DNA from 3 places in the Paenibacillus litoralis genome. Region 3 is predicted to be linked to each of the others. Evidence: riboswitches for the same ligand, from Rfam matches in the RefSeq annotation. Region 3 holds a riboswitch; each other region holds the start of a gene.

Region 1 (6,573 bases), 550 kb from region 3:
GATCGACACGTGCATTTACGGCATTCTGCTAGCGTTCTCCCTGGCTACCTTCCTGCCGTTCCTGTATGTGATCAGCGCTTCGTTCACGGCCTCCGAGGTGCTGGTTCAGAAAACGTTCGTCCTGCTGCCTACGAAATTTTCGCTGGACGCGTACAAATACATTTTTTCCACCGAAACGCTTTCGCGAAGCCTGATCGTAACGATTTTGGTCACGCTCGCCGGAACGCTAGTGAATCTGGTGTTCACCATTTTGATGGCGTATCCGCTCGCCCGCTCCCATCTGAAAGGACGCAAGCCGATCATGCTGCTGATCGTCTTCTCGATGCTGTTCAGCGGCGGCATGATTCCGACGTATTTGGTCGTGAAGTCGCTTGGGATGATCAACACGTACTGGGCGCTCATTATCCCCGGCGCGATCAGCGCCTTCAATCTGATCGTGCTGAAAAACTTTTTCCAGCAGTTGCCCGACGGGCTTGAGGAATCGGCCAAAATCGACGGCTGCAACGACCTCGGTATTTTGATCCGGATCGTGCTTCCGCTCTCCATGCCGGCGATCGCGACGTTCTCGCTGTTTTACGCGGTCGGTCATTGGAACACCTTTTTCAACGCGATCCTGTATTTGAACGACCATACGAAATGGCCGATCCAGGTGCTGCTGCGGCAGATCGTCATCTTGTCGGAAGGCGGCATCGGCGATTCCAGCACGTTCGACGCGACCTTCGTCCCGCCCAGCCAGACTGTCAAAATGGCGTCGATCGTCGTCGCGACCGTACCGATCCTGCTCGTCTACCCTTTGCTGCAGAAGCATTTCGCCAAAGGCGTTTTTCTCGGCTCGATCAAAGGGTAAGAGCAAACCGAACCGGTGATTGCATCTTGCGGACTGAAGATGTATCATACAACAATTATTGAAGGGGCGATGTACATGAAAACATGGAAGCATACGACGGCTGCCGTTCTTGCAATCGGTTTGACGGGAGCGCTTGTCGCCGGCTGCGGTGGCAGCGCAACGACTGATGGCGGGAAGCAGGCAGACAGCTCGCCTAAAGCGGAATCCCCGAAGTCGAAAGAACCGCTTGCCATCAAAATGATGGTGCCGTATTGGAATGCCGAGCCGCCTAAACAGGACGGGGAAACGCTGAAAAAGGTACAGACGCATACGAATACGAAGCTCGATATCGTCTGGACGCCGGGCTCCGCCTATCAGGACAAGATGAACGCGAGTATCGCCTCTCAGGATTTGCCGCAAATTTTGTACGTACTAGCGAACGGCAACAAAAACGCCGGCTTGGTCAACGCGGTCCGCTCGGGCATGTTTTGGGAGATCGGGCCTCTCTTGAAGGATTATCCGAACCTGAGCAAAATCAACGAGCAAATGCTGAAGGACAGCGCCTTCGACGGCAAAATTTACGGGATTTACAAGTATATCCCCCAAGCGCGCAACGGCATCGTCATTCGCCAGGACTGGCTCGATAATTTAGGCATGCAGCAGCCCAAAACGCTGGACGAGTTGATCAAGGTGATGCGCGCGTTCACATTCAACGATCCGGACAAAAACGGCAAACAGGACACCATCGCCGTCGGCGGAGCCGGCACTAACGGCTTCGAGCTGTTCGTAGCCTGGTTCGGAGGGCCGAACCAATTCGATCTGAAGGATGGCAAGCTCACCCCCTCCTTTATGACCAAGGAATACATGGATGCGCTGAAGCTGTACAAATCGTTCTACGACGAGAATATTATGAACAAGGATTTTGCCGTCAACAAAAACGATTTCGACATGATTAACAAAGGCAAATCCGGCATGCTATTCGCCGCACTGGAAGAAGTCGAGTCCCGCTACGTCGATCTGTACAAAGCGTTCCCGCAGGCGAAGCTGGACGTCATCAGCAGAATCGAAGGGCCGAAGGGCGTCAGAGTCGTTACCCGGGGCGCATTCCCGCCGCAGTTCATGTTCCCGAAAACAAGCGTCAAAACCGAGGTCCAGCTCAAACAAATCTTGGGCTATATGGACAAATTGGCCGATCCGGACATGCAGAACCTGTTCACTTGGGGCTTCGAGGGCTCGACCTACAAGATGGAGAACGGCAAGCCGGTTCGTACCGACGCCCAGAAATTCAATACGGACATAGCCTCTTACGAATTCATGCGGTTTGACGATTCGTCCAAAGCGATGAAGGGCAATAACTCGCCGATCTTGGAAAAAGCGCTGCAAATGCAGATCGACAACTTCCCGACGGCTATCCAAAATCCGGTGCAAGCGCTCATTTCGCAAACCAATATCGAGAAGGGCAGCGAGCTGTCCAAAATCATCAGCGACGCCACGACGAAATTCATCATGGGTGAAATCGACGAGACAGGCTGGAACAAAGCGGTCGAGCAATGGCGCAAAACCGGCGGCGACCAAATCATTAAAGAATATGAGGAAGCCTACGCGAAAATCAACAAGAAATAGGAGAAAAGAGACCTTCGAACATTTGTTCGAAGGCCCTTTTTATGCGGAAGGACAGCTCGATCTAACAAAATAAAGAAAACTATCTTGAAAACTGTTCTTGTAATTTTCAGAATATTCGAGTAACATAAATGTCATCAAATCGAACGATGCGTAACTGGCGTAAACATGGAGAACCATGAGGGAGCGCATCGATAACGGCCGTACGCCTGGGCGAAGTGCTTGATCTTGCGATCGAGTGCTTCTTTTTGTTATTCGAATCCGAATGAAGGAAAGGCGGGTGAACGGCTTGAGGATCGCGTACATTTTGTTCGACGGGATGACGTCCTTGGATTTTATCGGCTTTTATGACGCCGTATCGTGGCTGAAAATCATGAAAGCAAAGGAAGACTTAACGTGGGATCTATGCGCGGACAAAGCGGAAATTACCGACGATCGCGGCATGACGATCAAAATCGGGCATGTTCGCCCCGATCTGTCCGGTTACGATGTCGTATTCGTTCCGGGCGGAATACCCACGAGGCAGCTGAGGCACGACGCCGATTTCATCGCCTGGCTGCAGACGGCCGCCAAAGCCGAATACAAGGTGTCCGTATGCACAGGTGCGTTGCTGCTGGGAGCCGCCGGCTTTCTGAACGGCAAGCAGGCTACGACGAATCCGTCCGCCTACGATCTGCTCGCGCCCTATTGCGACACCGTGCTCAAAACCCGCATCGTCCGTGACGGCAACGTTTTTACCGGCGGCGGCGTTTCCGCCTCTATCGACCTGGGGTTGTTTTTCGTAGAGTCGCTAGCGGGCATCGATTTCGTCAGGAAGGTTCAGGCAGCCATGGATTATCCTTATTATCGCCCCGGCCGAATGACGGACCTAGACATGCCTTTTGATTAATCGAAACGGGAGTGAGAACGATACTTATTAGACCGCTTCAAAATGGCGAAGGAGCCGCTATCGACGCCTTGATGGCGCAATATCCGCTGCAGTTTCCGAGCTTTGTCAGAATGAGGTATCCGGACCGGTGGCGGTCGTTCTGGGAAGCTGAAGGCTGCAAGCCTAGCGCTTACTATGTGGCGCTTGCCGGCGATGGAGAAATCGCGGGACATACCGGTTTTATTTACAATGATGAGGTCGGGCTTTATGAAATCGTAGGCGTCGTCGTTTCCAAGGAGCATGCGCGTCAGGGAATCGGCAGAGCGTTGATCGACCACGTTTGCAGGGACATTCGGGAGCAAGATGCCGCCAAAGTAATGCTCTATACGCTCGGCCATGCCGATACCGGGCCTACACTTCGCTTTTATCGCGATCTGGGCTTTGAAACGGCCGCCTGGGAAAAAGATTACTTTGCCCCCGCCTTCGATAGGGTCACGTTCGTGAAAACGCTGCGGAAGGAATATTGAATGCTGCTTGATAAGCGTAACATTAGTTCGGCGTCCTTATTATACCCAGACAGCCTACCTCTCCTACTTTTAACCACAAGGTATGAAAACAGTCCGGTGCTGTAAGATACAACCCGGACTGTTCGTTCATTGCCCCCCTAGGAGCGAAAAAAGTTCGGCAAATATGCTTTATGCTGCTCGAGCATTTCGTTCAGCATCTTCTCGGCAACATTCGCCGACGGCACAAGCGGATGATGCGTCAACGCCTGCAGCGCAAGCCCGCGATCGCCGTGAACGGCCGCTTCGATGGCCAACTGCTCGTAGCATTTGACTGCGTGGATCAAGCCTTTGGCCGCAAGCGGAATGTGCGATACCGGAAGCGGAATCGGCCCCTGCTTCGTTACGACACAGTTGACCTCGATACAAGCATCCGCCGGTAGGAAATCGAGAATGCCGCGATTGCTTACGTTAAGCGTTTGAATGTCGCGCGTATCGTTGTACAGCGATTTCATCAGGTTAACCGCCGCTTCGGAATAGTAGGCGCCGCCGCGTTTTTCAAGCTGCTTCGGCTTTTCCGACAGGTTCGGATCCTTATACAGCTCGAAAAGCTCGTCCTCTACCCGCTTCACCACCTCGGCGCGGGTTCCTTCCTTAGCCGAAGACGTCTGCTGCTCCTCGAACATTTCCTTTTGCAAATAGTAATATTTCAAGTAGTAGGATGGAATGGCACCCAGCGAACGAATCAGCTCAGCGTTCCAGTTCAAGCCCGGCACGTTCTTGGCAGAGTACGCTTCGCCTTCGGCAAGCAGCTCCTCCAACTTCGATTCCCCGTCGATGCGCACCTGCGTGATCCAGTGCAGATGGTTCAAGCCAACGAATTCGGCGTAAATGCGATCGGCCTTGACGTCATATAGACCCGTCAGCCATTTATATACGCCGATCGGCGCGTTGCACAAGCCGATCGAGCGGATGGATGAATATTTCTGTATCGCTTCCGTCACCATCCCGGCGGGATTCGTAAAGTTAAGCAGCCATGCATCCGGACACAGCTCCTCCATATCGCGGCAGATGTCCAGCAATGCGGGAATCGTGCGAAGCGCCTTCATCATACCGCCTGGGCCAGTCGTCTCTTGGCCGATAACGCCGTATTTGAGCGGAATCGTTTCGTCCCATATCCGTGCCTGCAGGAGGCCCACGCGCATTTGCGTAGAAACGAAATGCGCCCCCTGCAGCGCTTCGCGGCGATCAAGCGTGAGTCGAAGGGAAATCGGCAATCCCGATTTCTCGACCATCCGTTGTGCCAGCTGTCCGACGATCCGCAGCTTATGCTCGCCTTTCGGAATGTCGACTAACCAAATGTCGGTCACCGGGAACCTCTCATGATTCAGGATAAAGCCTTCGATCAGTTCCGGCGTGTAGGAGGAGCCTCCGCCGATGACGACAACCTTCAATCCGTTTGCGTTACTCACTTTGTCCACTTCCTTCCAAGTTGTTGATGGCGCTCAGCCGTTCGTAGACATCCGACTCGATGGCAGCTCCCGCTTTATCCATCGCAAGCAATACGGCACCGACTACCGGCTCCATGGTTAGAACCCGCAAGCTGCAGCCGGGTGCGACTGCATGCGCATACGCTTCGATGTAGGGGTGAACGAATTTGGCATCCCCTCTCGTCAGCACGCTCCCTGCGAGGACAAGATCGAATACTTCTTCCTGCATACTAAGCTTCTTAATCACGGCAGCTGCAGATTTACCAATTTCGACGCCTTGATGGCGCAATATGGTTATCGCCGCTCCGTCGCCTGCTTCTGCCGCCTCAAACAACAGCTTTACAGCCTGAAGCGGTACTCTGCGCGGATGATCGAGAAAGTCGTGAAACATCTTTTCCGCACCGTCAAACCCGAATGCGTTCAGCAGGAGATCCGTTAGCAGTGTCGGTTCTTCCCGTCCTTCCCACGAGCGTATGACGGCTCTAAAGGCCTCGGTCGCAAGAAAGCTTCCTCCGCCCCAATCGCCGTAATCGTGGCCAAAGCCGCCGCATTGATACGTCTGACCGCTGCGGTTGATGCCGGCGCTATTAATGCCACTGCCGCATATCGCCACGATGCCATAGGGCCGGTACGTCCCTGCCCGCAGCGCGATAATCGTATCGCAAGCCAAATCGTGATTGGCTATACCCAGCTCCGTCACCATCGGGCGAAGGATGCGAAAATCGGCTTCACGGTCTGCACCGGCAAGTCCGTAATAAGCGAAATCGATTTGCGAAGCCGTAACATCCGCTTGGCGGAGCGCTTGCTCGACCGCATCATGCAGACTTCGTCTCGCTATTTCCAAATCGATCTGATGATTACCGCAGCCGCTTCGGCCGCTGCCTCTTATCCGTCCTTGTTCGTCCGTAATGACGGCGACCGTTTTGCTTCCCCCTGCGTCCAACCCCAGATAATAGGCCACTTTGCCCTCTCCTTTATCGCTTATACGCGTCGCCGCTCTCGTCCTGGAACACGACAACCGCCTTTTGATAGCGCCGTATAACACTTTCCAACGAAAGTTAAAACGGTTTAATTTTTGAGCAAAAAAATTATAAACCGCCAATATCACTTCTGAATACAAGTCCCGATAATGTTTATAATTTTTTTGAATAATAATACTACAATTACTCAATACCTAATCATAGGCTTGCGCTACATTTAGCAAATGTTTAAGGGCTTTAATTTTGTGATTTTAGTCTATTCGCTTTCTTCGCTTCTGTCAATCAC
Region 2 (6,573 bases), 3.2 Mb from region 3:
TCGGAGCGTTAGCGGCCTTTCATGTTGCGGCCACGAAGGAAGATGCGGGGGTGTATGACGAATTGTTCCGACCTGCCATTCGGAAACACCTTAGGCCGAATGAGGAACGACTATCGTTTATGGAGAAGCTGAGCGGGTCATACCTGCTGGGGATCGTAACCAACGGCACGCTGCGTCTGCAAATGGATAAGCTGGAAGGCGCGGGGCTTGCTCCCTTCTTTCCTGAAGACTCCCTTTTCTGCTCGGATACGATCGGCCATTCGAAGCCCCATGCCCCCATCTACGAAGCAGCGCTTCGTCATTTTGGAGCGACTCCGGAGGAAACGCTATTCGTTGGCGATTCGTGGGAGAATGACGTTGTCGGCCCTTCCCTGCTGGGCATGAAAACGGTTTGGCTGAACCGAAGCGGCTTACCCGCTCCCGAATCGCTAGCCAAACCGCTCGCTATCATCCGCAATGTCACGGAATTGCATGACGATCTCTTTTGACGATACGCCTGCCTTATGCTCTTATCCGTCGATATACCGTATCAAGCACCGATTCCTTGTTCACATAAGCTTCATTTCGAAGTGCGCTTGCTTCTCCGCGAATTTTTTGTTCGAGCTGACTGCCACCTAAAGCCGGCAAGTTGATTTCTACGGTCAATAGGGCGGCTTGCAGCGAAGCCTCCAGCAGCAGGACGCCAATGCCCAGATCCGAGATCGCCGTCTTGTTCCCCGTTTCCGCCATCGCCCCGGACGCACGAATCGCATCCGTGCATAGCCTTGCAAGCCTCAGCGGCACATCGGCGGCAGCTTGTGCGGCCTCCCGCAGCGCTTCATCGCGAGACGCCCCTTTTGTAAGTTTCAAGGCCGCCATGTACGCTTCAAAAGCTTGGATATCCTCATGAAGCAGCGATTCGGACCGGGCGATCGCCGCCGCCATCTCTACTGCTAGCGTATTCGCCGCCGCCTCCGTTTGCGCAAACTTAGGACCCGTCGACAGCTTTGCCACCATGGAAGTCATCGAAGCGCCTAGCGCCGCCGCTAAGGCTGCGATACTTCCCCCGCCCGGCGTAGGCGACGCAGAAGCGGCCGCAGCCAGGAACGACCGAATCGTGGCGTCATACGGCACTTCCTCCGAGACAGCCGCTGCGTCCGTACCTTTAGATGGTTTCACCCGCTCTTCGCGCTGCCAATCCATGGCTCGAAGCACATTTTCGAACAAGATCATGGTTGTCACCGTACCGACTCCTCCCGGTACCGGTGTCATCGCCGCAGCCACTCGCAGGACATCGGGATCAACATCCCCCGCGATGCTTCCCTCCTCCGTCTCGTTAATGCCGGCATCCACCACAATCAGTTCCTCGTGCGCCGCTTGGACGCTCACCAGCCCGCGGCGTCCAGCTGCCGCAAAAACGATTTCCGCCCGGCGTACATGCTTATCCAAATCGGCAGTCCGGGAATGGCAGACGGTTACCGTAGCTTGCTCACGCTGCAGCAAATGATACAAGGGCTGGCCGACCGTCTCCCCTCTGCCGATCACGACCGCATGCTTGCCCGCAAGCGATATCCCATAATGCTTGAGCAACCGGATGCAGGCTTGCGGCGTAGCCGGCGCGATTCCGGGTCCGCCTGACAGCAAGGCAAGACGATTGGCTGGCGTTAATCCGTCCACATCTTTAAGCGGATCGATCGCTGCCGTCACCCGCTTCGCATCGATCGCCTTAGGCAAAGGAAGCTCCACCATAATGCCATGCGTCTTCTCGTCTTGATTCAGCGATCGGATGCAGTCTACGAGCGCATGCTCCTCCGCCCCGCTTTGGAACGGGTACAGATCGAAGGCGATGCCCAGCTTCTCCGCCGTTTTTCTTTTGGCGTTCACATACCATTCCGTTGCAGGGTCGCCCTCCACCCAAACTACGGCAACCCTGGCTGCCACGCCCTGCTCTTGGTACGCTTCCACGTTGGCCTTGATGGACGCTGCCAGTTCGTCGGCCAGCGGTTTGCCAAGCAGCTTTTTTGTACGCGTCATTTCATTCATCGTCTTCGCCTCCAACTATTTTTTGTACGAAAACAAAAAAAAGCACCCGACATGATCGTCGAATACTTTCGCCCAGGCGTACGGCTTTTATGTTCCGCGCGCTCCCCCGTGGTCGTCCACGTTCCGCCAGTTACGCGCAGCTTCCCTGCTTCCATCAGTTTATCAGACGAACGCGAAACGCACAACAATAATCATCCGCCGGATGCTGCCCTCTCGCTACAATAAAAAAGAAGACCTCGCGGTCTTCCCCTTCCGTCTTAGTCGCTGCAATTCGCCGGGTCGGCTTCTGCCGATGCGGCTTCCACTTGAATCTTCTCGGAAACGGTATCGCGAACGACCGACATGACCAGCTGCAGCAAATAGTTGATATCGCTTTGCGATTGCTGGAATTCCGTTACGATCGGAATCGAATCGAGCTCGTCCTGCAAGGACGTAATTTCGGCTTCGATTTTCTCAACCATTTGCGGATTTTTGAACGTGTTCTGGAAGGCGACGATCTCCTTCTGCTTTTTCTTGATTTGCTTGATCAAGCTCTGTACATGATCGTTATCGGCGATCTGCTTTTCCGCCTTCTGGTAGAACTCCACTTCGGACGATGTAGAAATCAACGCCGCGAGTTCTTTCGCCTTGCTCATAATATCTTCACGGACGATCAGGTCCGTGGAATTGTAATGCGGGATATCGCATGATTCGACTTCATGATTGTGATGATGCTCCGACATATCGACGCCTGCCTTTTATCAAATTTAGGAGAGAGTCGCCTCTCCCTTTCTTTTTTTGTAAGGAACCTGCCTTAGATGGCTTGTTGCACGGACTCCGGGATCAAATCTCCATACAGCACCCACGTCTGTGGCTCGGTAATTTTCACCTGTGCGATCGTTCCGATCAACTGCTTCGGTGCAACGACATGAACGAGCTTATTCGTACGCGTGCGAGCCGACAGCACATCCGGGTTGTTTTTGCTTTCCCCTTCGATCAGCACTTCTACGATCTCGCCTCGCAAGCTCTCGTTGCTTTGTTTGCCAAGCTCTTTCATAAGGTCGTTCAAGCGCTGCAAGCGCGCTCTCTTGACATGCTCGGGCACGTTATCCTCCATCGAGGCCGCAGGCGTTCCTTCACGCGGGGAATAGATGAACGTATAAGCCGAGTCGTATTTCACTTCGCGAACCAGCGACATCGTATCCTCGAACTGCTCCTCCGTCTCGCCCGGGAAACCGACGATAATATCGGTCGTCAGTACGGCGTCCGGTATCGCTTTGCGGATTTTGCCCACCAGCTCAAGATAATGCTCGCGGGAATATTTGCGGCTCATTCGTTTAAGAATTTCCGTATTGCCCGACTGCACCGGCAGATGGATATGCTCCATCAAATTGCCTTTTTGGCTAAGCACCTCGATCAAACGATCGTCGAAGTCGCGGGGATGCGAAGTCGTGAACCGGACGCGCGGGATATCGATTTTGGAAATGTCGTCCATCAAATCTCCGAACGTATAGTCGATATCCTCGAAATCTTTGCCGTAGGCGTTGACGTTCTGGCCGAGCAGCATAATCTCCTTGAAGCCGCGGCGCGCCAAATCCCGAACTTCCGCAATGACGTCATCCGGTCTCCGGCTCCGCTCCTTGCCCCGGGTATAAGGAACGATGCAGTACGTGCAGAACTTGTCGCAGCCGTACATGATATTGACCCATGCTTTAATGCCTTCGCGCTTTTTGGGCAGGTTCTCGATAATGTCGCCTTCCTTGGACCACACCTCGACAACCATTTCCTTGCTGAAATACGCGTCTTTTAACAAATGAGGCAGACGGTGAATGTTATGCGTACCGAAAATCATGTCCACGAACGCATGCTTCTGCATGATCCGCTTCACAACCGCTTCCTCTTGAGACATGCAGCCGCAAACGCCAAGTACGAGAGACGGTCTTTCGGCTTTGAGCGCCTTCAAATGCCCCAGCTCGCCGAACACTTTATCCTCCGCATTTTCGCGGATCGCGCAAGTATTGAGCAAAATAACGTCCGCCGCAAGCTTATCTTCCGTGCGCTGGTAGCCCATTTGCTCCAGCAGACCCATCATCGTTTCCGTATCGTGCTCGTTCATCTGACAGCCGTATGTCGTGATCAGGTAGAACTTATCCTTACCGAACTCTTTCATATCTTCCGGAATGCTGAAATCGTAGTGGACTTGGATATCTTCCTTGCCCCTGCTTTTCTCGTCTTTATGGCTTGGAGCCGCATTGACCGTAATATTCCGACCGCTTACGCGGTATGTTGTTTTCCCGTCTTCCTGCTTGACGACTTTCGCGTTAGAAAAGTCGAAATATTGGGAGTAGTCTTTGTCGCCCTTGACGGATTTTAAGTCCGCTGGCTGATTACTCTCCTTAGACATGCTTGTTTCACTTCCCTCTATGCTTGAAATGTCATCGTTTTATGATTTAGTAGTCCAATAACGTATTATAACATTTTACCATTCGGTAATCCATGTTCGCTTTTTGACAAAAATAAAATCCTCTCTATCCAGCCTAAGGAGAGGATTTAGCGGTAAATGGAATCAAACCGGACCGTTCCGTCATTCAGCCTGCATGATATCCGCCGTGTCGCCTGTCTTCACGCCCGCCGCATTGGCTTCATCGGTATCGATGTGCATATCCAGCGCATAATGATCGGATACTCTTGCAATAACCTGCTCCAATATTAAAGGCCGTTCGCCGTTCAACCTGACGGTTAGCAGCTGTCTGTCAACAATCCCAAAGGCCGCCGCATCGCTAGTATGAAAATGAATATGTCGGGCAGCTACGATCACGCCCTGTTCCAGCCGAACCTCGCCTTTCGGACCGATTACCGTTATGCCCGGCGTTCCTTGAATGTCGCCCGATTCCCGCACGGGGGGATTGACTCCGATCGAGAACGCATCCGTCCGCGAAATTTCAAGCTGCGACCGTCCCCGCGCAGGTCCGAGTATTCGTACCGCTTCGAAGCGTCCTTTCGGCCCGACGACCGCTACGGTCTCCTCGGCCGCATACTGTCCGGGCTGCGTCAGCTGCTTTAATATCGTCAATGGATAGCCTTCACCGAACAAACGGTCTATATGTACTGGCGATAGATGAATATGTCTAGCCGAGACGCCGACAGGGATCCGAATCAAGCCGCTCTCTCCTTTCCCTTGCTCTTCTAGTATACTGCCAAAAAAGACAAAGACATACAGCAGATGCCGTATGTCTTTGAAGGGGTTCCGACTTATTTGAATTCTGCCACAAGCTTGTCAAATTGCTCGGACGAAAGCTTAAGATCTTGTTTCACAAGCGGCTCTTCTTTGAAGCCGTGAACGAGATTTTCGTAGCTTCTTCTGGACTTGTCTTGATAAATAAGACCGGTCAGCATGCCGTTCGTTTCCATGATTTTGGTCATTGCCGATACGCGGTTGGACGAATCGTATTCAGGGGATTCTTCCAGATCGACAATATTCTCTTTAAACCAGTCGTACGTGTTGATTTTATTGAACGTTACGCAAGGGCTGAATACGTTGATCAGCGAGAAGCCTTCATGCTTCATGCCTTCTTCGATCAGCGTCGTCAGCTGCTTCAGGTTGCTGGAGAACGATTGAGCAACGAATGTCGCACCTGCAGCCAGCGCCATTTCGAGCGGAGAAAGAGCCGACTCGATCGAGCCTTGCGGCGTACTTTTTGTTTTGAAGCCTTCGGCGCTGCGCGGGGACGTTTGTCCTTTGGTCAGACCGTAGATTTGGTTATCCATAACAATGTAAGTCATGTTGATGTTACGGCGAATGGCATGAACCGTGTGGCCCATCCCGATCGCGAAGCCGTCGCCGTCGCCGCCGGAAGCGATAACGGTCAGGTCGCGGTTAGCCATTTTGAGGCCTTGCGCGATCGGCAGCGAACGGCCATGAATGCCGTGGAAGCCATAAGCGTTAATGTAACCGGAAATACGTCCGGAACAGCCGATACCGGAAACGATGGCAAGCTGTTCTGGCTCAAGGCCTACGTTGGCTGCCGCTCTTTGGATTGCCGCTTGCACGGAGAAGTCACCACAGCCAGGGCACCAGTTAGGTTTTACATTGTTGCGAAAATCTTTTAATGTTGCCATGCGATCAGCCCCTTACATTCTTTGTGAATTTCTGCCGGCAAGAACGGGTTCCCGTCGTATTTCAACAGGTTATGAATCTTATCCCCGCATCCGAGGTGCAGCTTGATCAGCTGAGACAGCTGTCCAGTAGCATTGTTCTCGACTACGACGATTTTCTTCGCTTTGTCGGTGTGCGGCTTCAGCAGCTCCGTAGGGAACGGATGCATCAGACGAACGGTGACATGATTGGTCTTAATGCCTTCTGCCGTCAGACGAGCTCTAGCTTCGTCAATCGTTCCGCCTGTCGAACCCATGCCGATAATGAGCATATCCGGTTCTGCATGCGGCGCATCCGCATGGATCGCATTCGTCACTTTCACGTGCTTCAGCTTCTCCATACGTTTATCCATCATTTTCTTACGGTTGATCGGGCTCTCCGAAGGACGGCCTTCTTGGTCGTGCTCTACGCCTGTC
Region 3 (6,573 bases):
GTTATGTTGCTCGCGAACGCCTACGTCTGCAGGGTTGACAGAGATCGCTTTTACATTTACAAGCAAATCACGGCCTGTAGGTTCCGGTTTATCCAAATGCAGATCAATAAGGCTTTCAGGATCAGATATTGGGAGGTATCGGTATGCACCGATTGCTTTCATTTTTTGGCGAGTATTCATAGGTATCCCATCCTCTCGATTAGCAAATGTTGTACAGATAGCATTGTATATCAGTTAGATTACTTTAAGTAAGTACGCATATTTTTATGGTATAGTATTAAAAATCAAACCTTTGGGAGGATAAGCTGATGGGAGACCGTAGAAACAAATATGGAATGCGTCCAGATATGCAAGCGTGTCCGGTTGAAACAACGTTGGATGTTATTGGCGGAAAGTGGAAGGGGATCATTCTCTATCAGCTCCTGGACGGAACGAAAAGATTCAATGAATTCAGACGCCTCAATCCAGGAATTACGCAGTTTATGCTCACATTGCAGTTAAGAGAGCTTGAACGGGATGGTATCATTCATCGAGAAATATATAAAGAGGTTCCGCCAAGAGTGGAATACTCCCTTACAGATTTCGGAAGGACTGTGGAACCGGTGATCATGTCTATGAAAGCATGGGGGGAGTCTTATAAAGTGCGGCTTGATGAAAATCACACGATACAAGTGGAGGATAGTTAAAGGCAAGTTGGGTAACAAGCCAGGCGGCGGGTGCAAGGCGAAGTAATAGGAAATAGTTCCGTTTACGGTGAACCGTATCATCTAGCAAATTGGATCATTACGCTAACGGGTACGATTGTTCAGTAACACCATCATGAAGCTGCCAGAGCGATCTTGGTAGCTTCATTAAGCTAGGTAGGTGGAGATAATGCGCTATAAATTAGTAGCCTTAGATTTGATTTGGACGGTACCCTGCTAAACAGTCAAAGCGTGGTGTCAACAAAACACATTGAAGCCGTCAGAAATGCGCAAGATGCTGGGGTTATCGTTGTAATTGCAACAGGACGATATTACATGCAAGCTGAACGAATCATGAAAACACTGGATTTTGACGGAATCTTAGTGTCAAACGATGGGGCTGCGACAATTAAGAATAAGACAAAAGAAATCATACATGAGCATTCTTTTTCTGTCGAAGATATTTCGCCGTTAATCACTTACTGCCGCCAACATGAAATCCATTTTTCTTTGACCACAGCTTTCAATCATTACGTAGAGTTTATGAGCCCTTACCAGATCGACAAATGCAAACAATATGAGATTCAGTACTCAACACATAATGACGTGTTAGAACTGAAAGAGCCTGTAATGAAACTGACCATTGATGATGAGAAGCGAATTAATGGATGGCAAGATATCGTCTTACCGTCACACATCAAATTAAGAGCCAACGCCGAGTTTTTCAAAGAATACGTCCATCATCAGACTAGTAAGACCAATGGACTGAGAAAAGTGCTTGAATCTTACGGAATTGATCCATCCGAAATTATTGCTATCGGTGATTTTTACAACGACTTGGACATGATTGAATACGCTGGCTTAGGAGTCGCAATGGGCAATGCGCCTGACGATGTCAAAGAGAAAGCCAATGATGTGACGCTTTCAAACGATGAAGATGGAGTATATTATGCGTTAGAAAAGCACTTAAGGTGGTAGGTCGCTAAATTAACGGGTACAAGAGCTCAATACATATATGACGGCAGCCGGCCAGAACGATCGGCTGCCGTTTCTCAACTAACGGGCAGAATTGCGCAATAAAAAATACTTGCTGTAATTTCAATTTTCAGACTATAATAGATGTAATTATTTGGTATGTGTTACTGGCGTAAACGTGGAGACCCACGAGGGAGCACATATTCATAAAGCCGTGCGCCTGGGCAGAGGTAAGGGGAGATATCCCCTTGCCTCTTTTAATTTAAGGAGGCTTATGGAGATGAATGTATCCTATCAGTTTGATCGTTTTGATCAAGAACAAATGAAATCTGAAATTAAGAGATTAACAGCGAATGTCGGCAGTCACTCGGAAGCACTAGTACGTTTATTTTTCGAAAACGGTCTATATGGTGCAAAGAACGTTCTTGACGTAGGGTGTGGCACTGGAACGATGATCGAGTTATTCTCTAAGTATTTACCCGATATTTCCATTATTGGAATAGATAACAGTGTTAAAATCCTAGAAGCAGCACAAAGTAAGTTCTTGGGGAATGAGGGCATTAAATTCGTTCATGCCATTGCAAACAGTCTGCCGTTTAGTGACAATACATTTGACTTTATATATACTCGCCTTGTTTTAATGCACAATCCTAGGCCGCAAGAAATCATTAAAGAAATGACAAGGGTGTGCAAGCCGGGTGGGGTAGTTTGTGTAGTGGAAATTGATGATGGTACCCAAGTTTTCCATCCGTTTGGTTTGGAACTTTCTAAACTGATTAATGCACATATCGAATACGCACGTATTAATGGCACAGACCGTACAATTGGCAGGAAGCTCTATTCTTATTTTGTTTCCGAGAACCTGCAGGATGTTAAAGTGATCATTCAAACAAGCGACTATATCATGAAAAATAGAGAGGACGAGGAGATGCCTATATTAATTAAATTAGCATTAGGAAACGATAATGCAAAGCGCCTTGTAACGACTGGATTGCTCTCAGAAGAAGAACGAGTGGAGATTGTGGATAGTATTATTCCCACATTTTGTCGCTACCCTCACCGTTATGATTCATGTTCATTTATGTATTCTTTCGGGAAAAAACAGTGTTAAAAATTTTGTATGGAAGGCTAGGTGTCGCCTGTGGAAAGTATATTACGTCACTACGTAGCCACAATGATTTACCGATTGGAGAAAGCCATTCTGAACGCCCCCGATGATTACCCGAATTTGGAGATTGGCAAGGGAGTTCGAAAACCAATCGTTATATTATCCCATATTTCCTTCGTGCTTACATGTGCTCACTCCGTGTTCCACCATTACGATCAAATTGAAGAACTGGAGATAGGAACATGGGAAGAAGAAATCAACCGGTTTTATAAGATTGTAGGAATACTTGATAAGGCAATAGCGATGGGTTTGCCAGATAGGGAAAAAATAGCGGAAAAGTTATTGCAAGGTCCATTATCCGATGTTATGACACATATCGGCCAGCTTGCGCTGCTAAGAAGAATGGCGGACGCTCCAATTCATAAGGAAAACTTTTTTGAAGCAAATATTACAGCTCAGGATCATGCAAGTTGATTTACGATATTGCAAGAACGCTTTGCAGGCGGGCTCCTTTTGCTTTAATGAGAACCAAGAAAGGATGACTGGAGTGAGAATAAAATATAGAGTGGCATCTATGCAAGATGAAGAGGAATTGTTTGAATTGGCTGCAAAACTTGCGACAAGTTTTAAACTTAATAAAGGGGATTTTTCGAGAACTTATCAAGAAATCTTGAGTAATACAAATGCTGATTTACTTATTGCAGAATCGGAATCAATAATAATTGGATATGTATTGGCATTTCATCACTCAACTTTTTACGCTAATGGTTTAATAAGTTACGTCGAAGAGATATTTGTTTTAGCTGAATATAGGGGGATGAAAATCGGATTGACCTTTGGAAAGAGATCTACGGTTTAATGCATATCTTTAGAAAACAGGATCGTAATTTTATTTTAATTGGATTCCCAATACCTGAAATTGTCGGGCAAGGGAATTCGATTATTCACTGGATCGCTTTGGAACTTTCTCAATTAACAAAAAGGGCAAAGAAAATAAAGGGATTTAGACATGAAAACGATTATTACTTTTCTAGAGATCGATTAAATGAACTAAATTCAAAAAAGAGAATCAAGTATCTTCGCACTGAAAATTGGAGCAGAGAGGCTATTCTAAGTAGAGGTAGCTTAAACAAAAAAATTCAGCAAGATAAAGTGTTCTTACTGGGTGCAGGAGCTTTAGGCTCGGCTATAGGGGAATTACTTTCGCGTACTGGAGTATCTCATCTTACTATTTGTGATGGGGATAAAATAAAGATTGGCAACTTATCTAGGCACATGCTTGGTTTAGGCGAATTGAACCAAAATAAAGCAACTGCCCTATCTCGAAAACTGATTAATAATAACTTACATATTAGCTCAAGTTCATTCACAAGCTCATTTCCCGATTTAAGTGATGATGAAATTGATTATCTTGAAGAACATGACGTTATTATTGATACAACGGGTAGCGATGCAGTAATAGATTACTTATATTCGTTTGACTGGACTGTTCCCAAGAGATTTGTATCTATATCTCTTGGGTTCGGCGCGAGAAGAATGTTTATTTTACTATCCAATAAAAATCCCTTCCCAAAAAAGGATTTTTTTGAATTTCTGCAACCCTGGATTAGACTTGAAAAATCGGAGAACCAAAACGTTGTTTTTCCTAGAGAAGGGATCGGGTGCTATCATCCATTGTTTCCAGCTCGTCTTGATGACATATGGACAATGGCAGGATTAGCGGTTAAAGAATTGGAATCTTGGTGGCCGAATAATCTGGGGCCAAGTATATTCGCAGTTTATGAACAACAACAATTGAATGGGTTGCCGGCAGGAGTTTTATTGAAACAACGAGAGGAGTTCTAGATGCTGTTACACAGATATCGAAACCCTGAACGGGGACTCGAAGTTGAATTTGACGAAACGATATTGAATGAAATGCTTAAAGAATGTTCTTCTTACGGAAAATATGAAACAGGTGGAATTCTTGCTGGGTACTATGATGACTCATTAAAGAAAGCAGTTATTGTTGGAGGTAGTATTGCCCCGGAAGATTCCAGGCATATGCGAGCTAGATTCCATCGTGGGATTAAAGGACTCAAAAGTTGGCTTAAAGAAAAATGGGATGAAGAAAAAGCCTATTATCTTGGAGAGTGGCATTTCCACCCGTTTTCTTCAAGTGAAATGAGTCCAGTGGATATTAACCAAATGCAAGAAATATCTAAAGATAAATCCTATCATTGCCCAGAGCCGATTTTATTTATTATTGGAGGCGATCCTAATAATACTTACTCCGTTAGCATTACTGTTTTTAGAAGTAATGGTGGGCCGGTCCAACTTACAGAGCATAGCATAGAGTACTTGTAAATCTGATTTTCGCATTCTGACCAAACTTTTTTGTCATATACAGGTACAAACTTTATTGTAATTGTTAATTTCTACTGGATTCACTGCAACCAACTTTATTGTAACTCATGAACAAACGTATTTTTAGGAAAAGCCTTGATATGACTGGATTTATAGAAACCAACTTTAATGTCACTGAACATAATTGTTAAAAGAAAATAAAGTATTAGACTGGGAAAATAAAGTTATAGACTGAGAAAATAAAGTATTAGACTACTTGGTGTTTCGGCATTGCTCACAAGTACACGACATCAAGAAGCTCAAACCCCGTAATTCTTTAATTACGGGGTATTTTTGTATTTTGGAGCTGATATGTGTAGTTAATACTCTTAGAACATTTTCTGTTCATAATAAGGAATATCAGCCGGAGGATATCGAACTCGATCGTAGGGCTGCATGCCGGTGCGATTTCCCTGTTAGTCCGAGATACAGTTCCTTTGAACCTAATGTTTCAAGACCTGCCTTGCACCTTTTAATAGGTATAATTTCATAATCCGCAGTTTGGAGTGAGTGACCAAGAGGAAGCTCTAAACAATAAACGGGCAGTAACATGCCTTAGTTTGTTGTTTGGCTTTCTCTTTTTTTGCATGGGTAATGAGCCGCTCTATACAGAAGAGATGAGGTGCGAACATTGAAAGTAACCAACTTACGAATTTGCGTTTTGTTGGTTTTTTGTCTGGGATTGTGGTTATTTCCTACAGGTGCTTGGGCTCATACGGATAATAGCGTAGGCTTTTCTAAAATTATTGCGGATGCGGAATCCGAAATCATGCATTATGAGCTTTATATCGAGTATCTCGCGCTTAGCAGCATGGTGGATTTGGAGGTCCAACCGAACAGCTAATGCGCTAGTTCGGCGTCCAAGCTGTGTCCTCCCACTTTTAACTGCAAGGGCATTGAAGGTCGCCCCTGCGATTTTTATTTACAACAACTATCCACCCGTGTATAATTATTCCAATTTGAAAATGAATAGTAGGGGGATCGTATGTTTGCATTTAACCGCAAGTTCCACAGCGCGGATGCCATTCGGGTACCGCTGAAGGTCACACCGCTTTGGGCAGGGTTGTACCTGCTGCTCACAGTGGTTATTGCACTGACGCCCTCGTTGCAGATTCTGGCGATTGCCGCCTTCATTCAAGCCGTGCAGGCTACGTTAGCCATCGCCGGGGGGATGGCGCCGCTGCTCATCCCGGCGCTGACCATGTTTTCCTTGATGCTTTTACAATTGCTCCTGACACCACTGCGGCAGTTTATCCATTTGCGTTTGCAGATGAAGTTGCGTGGGACGCTGCGTGTGGCGTATCTGGAGAAATTAAACCGCTTGGAGTATGTTCACATCGAATCCCCCGCGGTGTGGGACATCATCGGTCGGCTGACCTTGAATTTCCAGAAAAACAACGTCTACATGGAAGAAAAGTTCAG

What was found. Region 3 has a riboswitch for ZMP and ZTP ahead of ACKGJP_RS35040 (class I SAM-dependent methyltransferase). Riboswitches for the same ligand answer to the same signal wherever they lie in the genome.
Region 1: it holds a riboswitch for ZMP and ZTP, as region 3 does, so the genes downstream of both, ACKGJP_RS00715 (DJ-1/PfpI family protein) here and ACKGJP_RS35040 (class I SAM-dependent methyltransferase) in region 3, are expected to answer to the same signal.
Region 2: it holds a riboswitch for ZMP and ZTP, as region 3 does, so the genes downstream of both, ACKGJP_RS21735 (cyclodeaminase/cyclohydrolase family protein) here and ACKGJP_RS35040 (class I SAM-dependent methyltransferase) in region 3, are expected to answer to the same signal.

Annotation. Positions count from the first base shown of each region.
Region 1 is NZ_CP176395.1:161,737-168,309, reverse strand. It holds gene ACKGJP_RS00725 (carbohydrate ABC transporter permease) at 1-847, shown strand, start outside; gene ACKGJP_RS00720 (extracellular solute-binding protein) at 923-2,449, shown strand; ZMP/ZTP riboswitch at 2,590-2,668, shown strand; gene ACKGJP_RS00715 (DJ-1/PfpI family protein) at 2,736-3,335, shown strand; gene ACKGJP_RS00710 (GNAT family N-acetyltransferase) at 3,407-3,841, shown strand; gene ACKGJP_RS00705 (6-phospho-beta-glucosidase) at 3,979-5,289, opposite strand; gene ACKGJP_RS00700 (N-acetylglucosamine kinase) at 5,282-6,268, opposite strand.
Region 2 is NZ_CP176395.1:5,173,839-5,180,411, forward strand. It holds gene ACKGJP_RS21730 (HAD family hydrolase) at 1-488, shown strand, start outside; gene ACKGJP_RS21735 (cyclodeaminase/cyclohydrolase family protein) at 502-2,022, opposite strand; ZMP/ZTP riboswitch at 2,086-2,166, opposite strand; gene ACKGJP_RS21740 (RicAFT regulatory complex protein RicA family protein) at 2,280-2,744, opposite strand; gene miaB (tRNA (N6-isopentenyl adenosine(37)-C2)-methylthiotransferase MiaB) at 2,816-4,405, opposite strand; gene pduL (phosphate propanoyltransferase) at 4,586-5,161, opposite strand; gene ACKGJP_RS21755 (2-oxoacid:ferredoxin oxidoreductase subunit beta) at 5,254-6,120, opposite strand; gene ACKGJP_RS21760 (2-oxoacid:acceptor oxidoreductase subunit alpha) at 6,108-6,573, opposite strand, start outside.
Region 3 is NZ_CP176395.1:8,355,300-8,361,872, reverse strand. It holds gene ACKGJP_RS35055 (zinc-binding alcohol dehydrogenase family protein) at 1-180, opposite strand, end outside; gene ACKGJP_RS35050 (winged helix-turn-helix transcriptional regulator) at 309-686, shown strand; gene ACKGJP_RS35045 (Cof-type HAD-IIB family hydrolase) at 906-1,661, shown strand; ZMP/ZTP riboswitch at 1,812-1,891, shown strand; gene ACKGJP_RS35040 (class I SAM-dependent methyltransferase) at 1,939-2,769, shown strand; gene ACKGJP_RS35035 (hypothetical protein) at 2,845-3,240, shown strand; gene ACKGJP_RS35030 (hypothetical protein) at 3,314-3,625, shown strand; gene ACKGJP_RS35025 (ThiF family adenylyltransferase) at 3,625-4,611, shown strand; gene ACKGJP_RS35020 (Mov34/MPN/PAD-1 family protein) at 4,612-5,112, shown strand; gene ACKGJP_RS35015 (ABC transporter ATP-binding protein) at 6,137-6,573, shown strand, end outside.